Regions from separate parts of the Bradyrhizobium sp. CW1 genome, predicted to be linked through region 2. Evidence: predicted binding sites of a transcription regulator. Region 2 holds the regulator's gene; the other holds the start of a gene.

Region 1 (3,387 bases), 3.2 Mb from region 2:
TCCAGTTTCGCTGTCATCGCCCGGCTCGACCGGGCAATCCAGTACTCCGCAGCCTATCCGTTCGACCGAGAAGCCTCGGCGTACTGGATACCCCGCCTTCGCAGGGTATGACAGCGTCAGGTGAATTTGGCGCCGGTCTTCAACGGCACGCCGCGCAGAAAGTCCGCGGCCTGCATGCGTGCCTTGCCTTCGCGCTGGAGCTCGATCAGACGGATTGCACCCTCGCCGCAGGCGATGGTGAGGTGATCGTCGAGCACCTCGCCGGGTGCGCCCGTGCCTTTCGCCAGCTCGCAGCGCAGGATCTTGACCCGCGCATTCTCAAGTTCGGCCCAGGCGCCGGGAAACGGCGACAGGCCGTGGATATGGCGCAGCACCTCGCGCGCGGGCCTGGTCCAGTCGATCCGCGCCTCGGCCTTGTCGATCTTGGCGGCATAGGTGACGCCGTCCTCGCTCTGCTGCTTCAGCTGAAGCCCGCCGCGCGCCAGCGCGGCCATGGCGCGCACCATCAGATCGGCACCGAGCCGCGACAGACGATCGTGCAGATCGAGCGCGGTCATGTTGTCCGTGATCGCGAGCCGTTCCGCCATAGCGACGTCGCCGGTGTCGAGGCCAACATCCATCTTCATCACCATCACGCCGCTCTCGGCATCGCCGGCCATGATCGCGCGGTTGATGGGAGCGGCACCGCGCCAGCGTGGCAGCAGCGAGGCGTGCAGGTTGTAGCAGCCGAGCTTTGGCGCATCGAGGATCGCCTGCGGCAGGATCATGCCATAGGCGACGACGACGGCCGCATCGGCGTCAAAGGCGCGAAACTCTTCCAGCGCCTCCGGCGTTTTCAAAGTCTTCGGCGTCAGCACGGGCACACCGAGCTTTCGCGCGGCCTCTTCCACCGGGGTCGGCTGCAATTGCAGCCCGCGCCGTCCGCCGGGCTTCGGCGCGCGCGTGTACACGGCCGCGATCTCGTGGCCATGCGCGACGAGCTCGAGCAGCGTCGGCACGGAGAAATCGGGCGTGCCCATGAAGATCAGGCGGAGGGGCATCGACAGAGAACCTCACTCCGCGCGCTTGGCGGCTTTCTCGAACTTCTTCAGCACGCGGTCGCGCTTGAGCTTTGACAGATAGTCGACGAACAGCACGCCGTTGAGATGGTCGATCTCGTGCTGGATGCAGGTGGCGTAGAGGCCTTCGGCGTCCTCCTCGTGCACCTTGCCGTCGAGATCGGTGTAGCGCACCCGCACCTTCGCAGGGCGCTCGACCTCCTCGTAATATTCGGGGATCGACAGGCAGCCTTCCTCGTAGACCGACAGGTCCTCCGAAGAGGCGATGATTTCCGGATTGATGAAGACGCGCGGCTCGGGCTTGGTCTCGCCGTCCTGGTCGGGCTTGGCGAGGTCCATGGTGATCAGCCGCAACGGCTGCGCGATCTGGATCGCCGCGAGCCCGATGCCGGGCGCGTCGTACATGGTCTCGAACATGTCGTCGGCAAGCTTGCGGATCTCCGGCGTGACCTTCTCGATCGGCTTGGAGACCAGACGCAGCTGCTTGTCGGGCAGGATGATGATTTCTCTGAGGGCCATGGCCGCGATTTAAGCCGCGCGTTCGATGCGGTCAATGCGGCCGGGAACCCCGTTAACCCTCCGCTAACCATAAAACTTCAGGTTTCGTTAACCATAAAAATTAACAGAGCATTTACCATAAATGTTCGCTATTCGTTCGTGTCTCGAAGCGAATCGGCTAGAAGCAGGGGCATGAACGAGATCATTTTCATGCTTGGCGACTGGCCGGTGCGCACCGTGGACGCGCTGATCGGCTTCGGCGCCCTGGTCCTTATCCTGCTGCTCGTGATTGCCGTCGTGATCGCGCGGTCAGGGCGGCGCGGCGCGGAACTCGCGATGGCCAACGCCATCCGCGCCGACGAGCTCGAGGAGCGCATCAGCCAGATGCTGCACGCCCAGAGCGAGGCTTCGGGGCGAGTCGACGCCATGACCCAGACGCTGGCCGGCCGCCAGGCCGACATGGCGCGCGCGGTCAACGAGCGGCTGGATTCGGTGACCCACCGCGTCGGCCAGTCCATGGAGCACTCGACCCGCAACACCATGGAGAGCCTGCACGCGCTGCACGAGCGGCTCGGCATCATCGACAGCGCGCACAAGAACCTCACCGACCTCACCACGCAGGTGACGACCCTGCGCGACGTGCTCGCCAACAAGCAGTCGCGCGGCGCCTTCGGTCAGGCGCGGATGGAAGCGATCGTCCAGGACGGTCTGCCGAAGGGCGCCTACGAGTTCCAGTTCACGCTCTCGACCGGCAAGCGTCCGGACTGCGTCGTGTTCCTGCCCGACCAGCGTCCGCTCTGCATCGACGCGAAATTTCCGCTGGAGGCGATGACCGCGCTGCATGATGCGCGCACCGACGAGGAAAAGCGCATCGCCACGCAGCGGCTGCGCGGTGACGTGATGAAGCATGTCAGCGACATCGCCGAAAAATATCTCGTCGCCGGCGAGACCCAGGAAATGGCGTTGATGTTCGTGCCGTCGGAATCGGTCTACGCCGAGATCCACGACGGTTTCGACGACGTGATCCAGAAGGCGTATCGCGCCCGCGTCGTGCTGGTGTCGCCGTCGCTTTTGATGCTCGCAATCCAGGTGATGCAGCAGATCATGAAGGACGCGCGCATGCGCGATGCCGCCGACCAGATCCAGACCGAAGTGATCAAGCTCGGCGACGACCTCGGCCGCCTGCGCGATCGCGTGCTGAAATTGCAGAAGCACTTTGCCGACGCGAACGAGGACGTCCGCCAGATCCTGATCTCCGCCGACAAGATCGAGAAGCGCGCGGGGCGCATCGAAGAGCTCGATTTCAGCAAGAGCGATGCCCCCGAAGCCCCGCATCTCGTGGCGACCGGCGCTGCCGAGTTGTTCCCGAGGAAGCTCCAGGCGGGGGAGTAGAATATAGAACACACTGTCGTCGCCCGGCTTGACCGGGCGACCCAGTATCCCAGAGACGGCAGATGGGCGGGCGCTGCTACTACGTGTACATTCTCGCCAGCAAGATGGGCGACACGCTCTACATTGGCGTAACGAACGATCTCATCCGCCGTGTGGCCGAACACAAATTGCAGTTAGTCGAGAGCTTCACGAAGGAATAGGGCGTTGTGAAGCTAGTCTATTTCGAGCAATTCGATGATCCCGAGAATGCGATAAAACGCGAGAAGCGCCTGAAAAAATGGACGCGCGCCTGGAAGATTGCGCTGATCGAGAAGGATAATCCCGATTGGAACGATCTCTATGCGGAGATCGCGGGCCCTCCATAACTCCGGCCTCTGGAATACTGGGTCGCCCGGTCAAGCCGGGCGACGACACCTCACTTGTGGCTCTCAGAATCTGC
Region 2 (3,387 bases):
GAGCTGATCGATTCAGGCCATGGCGCGTTCTCGCCTTGCCATGATTTTCGTCGCTTCCATGACCACTCTCCTGCCGATCTGTGACCTCCTTCGGATCATGCCGCGACGCGCTTGATCCTGCCTTCCGGAACAATGTGAAGGGGCGGGATGACTGTGCCTGCTCAGCCGCTTTTGCCTCTGCGCCTGCGCTCGGCTAGAAGACGTGCGGAACATTCGCCCGAACGTGCCGAGCAGGAGTTTTCGCCGTGGCCTTGATGCCGGTTTCTGACGCGCTTGCCGCGGTGCTGGCGGGTGCAGAGCCGCTGCCGGAAGAAATGATTTCCCTCGACGAGGCCTACCATCGCGTGCTCGCGCGTGACGTCGTGGCGCGGCGCACGCAGCCGCCGCAAGCGATGTCGGCGATGGACGGCTACGCGGTGCGCGCGGCCGACGCCGCGACGATCGATTCGGAGCTCACCGTCATCGGCGAAGTCGCAGCGGGCCGACCGTTCGAGGGGACGGTCGGAGCCGGCGAGGCCGTGCGGATCTTCACCGGCGGCGTCATTCCCTTTGGCGCGGACGCCGTCGTGATCCAGGAGGACACGGTCGCCGCCGGCAAGCGCATCACGATCAAGGAAGCCGCGATCGCCGGCCGGCACATCCGCCCCGCCGGCGTCGATTTCCGCGAGGGCGACGTGCTCCTGCGCAAGGGAAGCCGTCTGACCGAGCGAGACCTCGCGCTCGCCGCCGGGATGAATCATCCGCACCTTGCCGTTGTCAGGCGTCCGAAGGTCGCGATTCTCGCCACCGGCGACGAGCTGGTGATGCCGGGCACCACGCCCGGCCACGGCCAGATCGTCTATTCCAACGGCTACGCCCTGCACGCGCTCGCCCGCAGCGAGGGCGCCGAGACCATCGACCTCGGTATTGCCGCCGACACGCTCGAGGCCACCACCGCCGGCATCCGCCGCGCCCGCGAGAGCGGCGCCGACGTCCTGATCACGACCGGCGGCGCATCGGTCGGCGACCACGATCTGGTCCAGCAGGCACTGCGGGACGAAGGCATCGCGATGGCGTTCTGGAAGATCGCGATGCGGCCAGGCAAGCCGATGATGCACGGGCGACTCGGCGCAATGGGTGTGATCGGCCTGCCGGGCAATCCCGTATCGTCCTACGTGTGCGCTTTCCTGTTCATGGTGCCGCTGATTCGCGCCCTGTCGGGCCGTTCAGTGATTCACCATCGCCGTGAACGCGCCGTGCTCGGCCGCGACGTCGGCGCCAACGACCAGCGCGAGGACTATCTGCGCGCGCATCTTGAGGAGCGTGACGATGGCACACGCGTCGTTGTTCCCGTCAATCATCAGGACTCTTCGCTGCTTGCGAATCTCGCTGCAGCACAGGTACTTCTCGTCCGCGCACCATTCGCGCCGAAGGCCGAAGCCGGCACGGCTTGCGAAGTGTTGCGGCTCCCCGTCTGAGCGCCCCCGCAACGCGCGTTCCGCGCACTTTGCTCTGTTCACGGTAAATTAAGCAGTTGCGGAACATGTATCGAACATATAGTGTCTGTTCATGATTTGTTTCGAGCATGCAGCGGCTTATGGCCGAATTCAGCGTCTCGGAATCGGACGACATCAACCGGGGGACTTTGGTCGAGATGTTAACGCGCAAACAATACGAGCTTCTGCGGTTCATCAGTGAACGTCTGAAGGAAAGCGGCGTGCCGCCCTCCTTCGACGAGATGAAGGATGCGCTCGATCTGCGCTCGAAGTCGGGCATCCATCGCCTGATCACGGCGCTCGAGGAGCGTGGCTTCATCCGACGCCTGCCCAACCGCGCCCGTGCGATTGAAGTCATCAAGCTGCCGGAGCTCCAGGCAGCCGCTGGCAGCCGCCGCGGCTTCACGCCGAGCGTCATCGAGGGCAATCTCGGCAAGGTGCGTGCGAGCGCGAGCCTGCCCGCTGACGAGGGCGAACGTCCCGTCGCGGTGCCGGTGATGGGCCGCATCGCGGCCGGCACGCCGATCGAGGCGTTGCAGACCCGCAGCCATACTATCAGCGTACCGCCTGACATGCTCGGCTCGGGCGAGCATTACGCGCTGGAAGTGCGCGGCGACTCGATGGTCGAAGCCGGCATTCTCGACGGCGACATGGCCCTGATCCAGCGCAACGAGAGCGCCGATACCGGCGACATCGTGGTGGCGCTGATCGACGACGAGGAAGCGACGCTGAAGCGCTTCCGCCGTCGCGGCGCCTCGATCGCGCTCGAGCCCGCCAACGCGGCCTATGAGGTCCGCATCCTGCCGCCCAACCGGGTGAAGATTCAGGGCAAGCTGATCGGGCTTTACCGGAAGTACTGATACCGGGAGTCCTTTCTATCGGCAGTACTTCATATCGGAAGCACTTCATGCCGGAGGTGCTTGGCGCCTCGCGCGCTTCCGATCGGCATCGCCGGTCAGAGATTGGAGCGGATCATCGTCCGCTCCGGCTGGATAGCCTTTCTGGTTCTGCACAGACTATCCGGCCCCTCCTCCAACGCTGGCTCCTCGCCACGCCGACGAAGCAGCACCGCTTCAAGCAGCACCGCTTCGCGGCTCGGTTGTTCGAGGAAACAGCGACCAGCGGTCAAGTTCGGCCGTTGCAGCCAAGTTGGCAATGTTCGCGTACGCGCCTCCCGAATGCATCGCGGCGAGCTTTGTTCCTATTGAATTCGGGAAAGATAATGTGATCGCGGCTTGCGGAAGCCAGCCGCAGATTTGCCCACAACCAAGCACAGCGTTCGTGCTTCCACTCTGATAGAGGCCTGCGCCTCGATAAGAGACGCGGGTTGCTATCCCAGCATGAGGAGCACCCGATGTGTGACTACAGCCTACATGCCGTCGCGTCGCGCCCCGCCGAAGTCGGCGAGACGATCGTCACGACAAGCTTCCGCGGCACCTCGACGCGCGGCTTCGCCTCTGCAGCCGATCCGTCCGTCGCCGTCTGCCTGCTGCCGGGGACGGAGCTCGCCTTCGCCGACGACGTCCGCTACGACAATCGCTGGATCTGGACGCGCACCATCAATTCCCGCGTCGGCAAGTTCGGCAAGATCGATCCGCACGTTCCCGACCGCCATCATGATGCGATCGAATTCCCCGACGGCAAATACGTGCTGGTGACGCAGCTCGTCGAAGGCCAGCGCGCGACGGTGCTGCAACTGCCGGTGACTCAGTCGGTCACCGAGCGCGAGCACAAGGCGCAGATCACCGCCGACAGGCAGCCGACCGTCACGCACCTGCCGATCGGCTGACAGAGCCGCCCTCCGGCTACGAGGTCGGAGGTCAGGATTGAATCGCCATCGCCGGCCGTGGCCGGCGAGATGGTGTGGTTTGCGCCCCGCGAATCCGAACGGACGCACCGAACCACTGCGTTG

Evidence for each region. The regulator LexA, encoded in region 2, represses DNA repair genes until DNA is damaged. The targets are predictions, from matches to a motif close to TGTTCNNNNTGTGTTCNG.
Region 1: rmuC (DNA recombination protein RmuC) is a predicted target of LexA. The motif match lies at 1,700-1,717, and genes of this name have one in related genera.

The regions. Positions count from the first base shown of each region.
Region 1 is NZ_CP064684.1:598,343-601,729, reverse strand. It holds gene fmt (methionyl-tRNA formyltransferase) at 117-1,040, opposite strand; gene def (peptide deformylase) at 1,053-1,577, opposite strand; gene rmuC (DNA recombination protein RmuC) at 1,749-2,948, shown strand; partial or broken gene IVB54_RS02765 (GIY-YIG nuclease family protein) at 3,011-3,313, shown strand.
Region 2 is NZ_CP064684.1:3,847,432-3,850,818, reverse strand. It holds gene IVB54_RS18860 (hypothetical protein) at 1-7, shown strand, start outside; gene glp (gephyrin-like molybdotransferase Glp) at 246-1,457, shown strand; gene lexA (transcriptional repressor LexA) at 1,634-2,335, shown strand; gene IVB54_RS18845 (hypothetical protein) at 2,830-3,264, shown strand.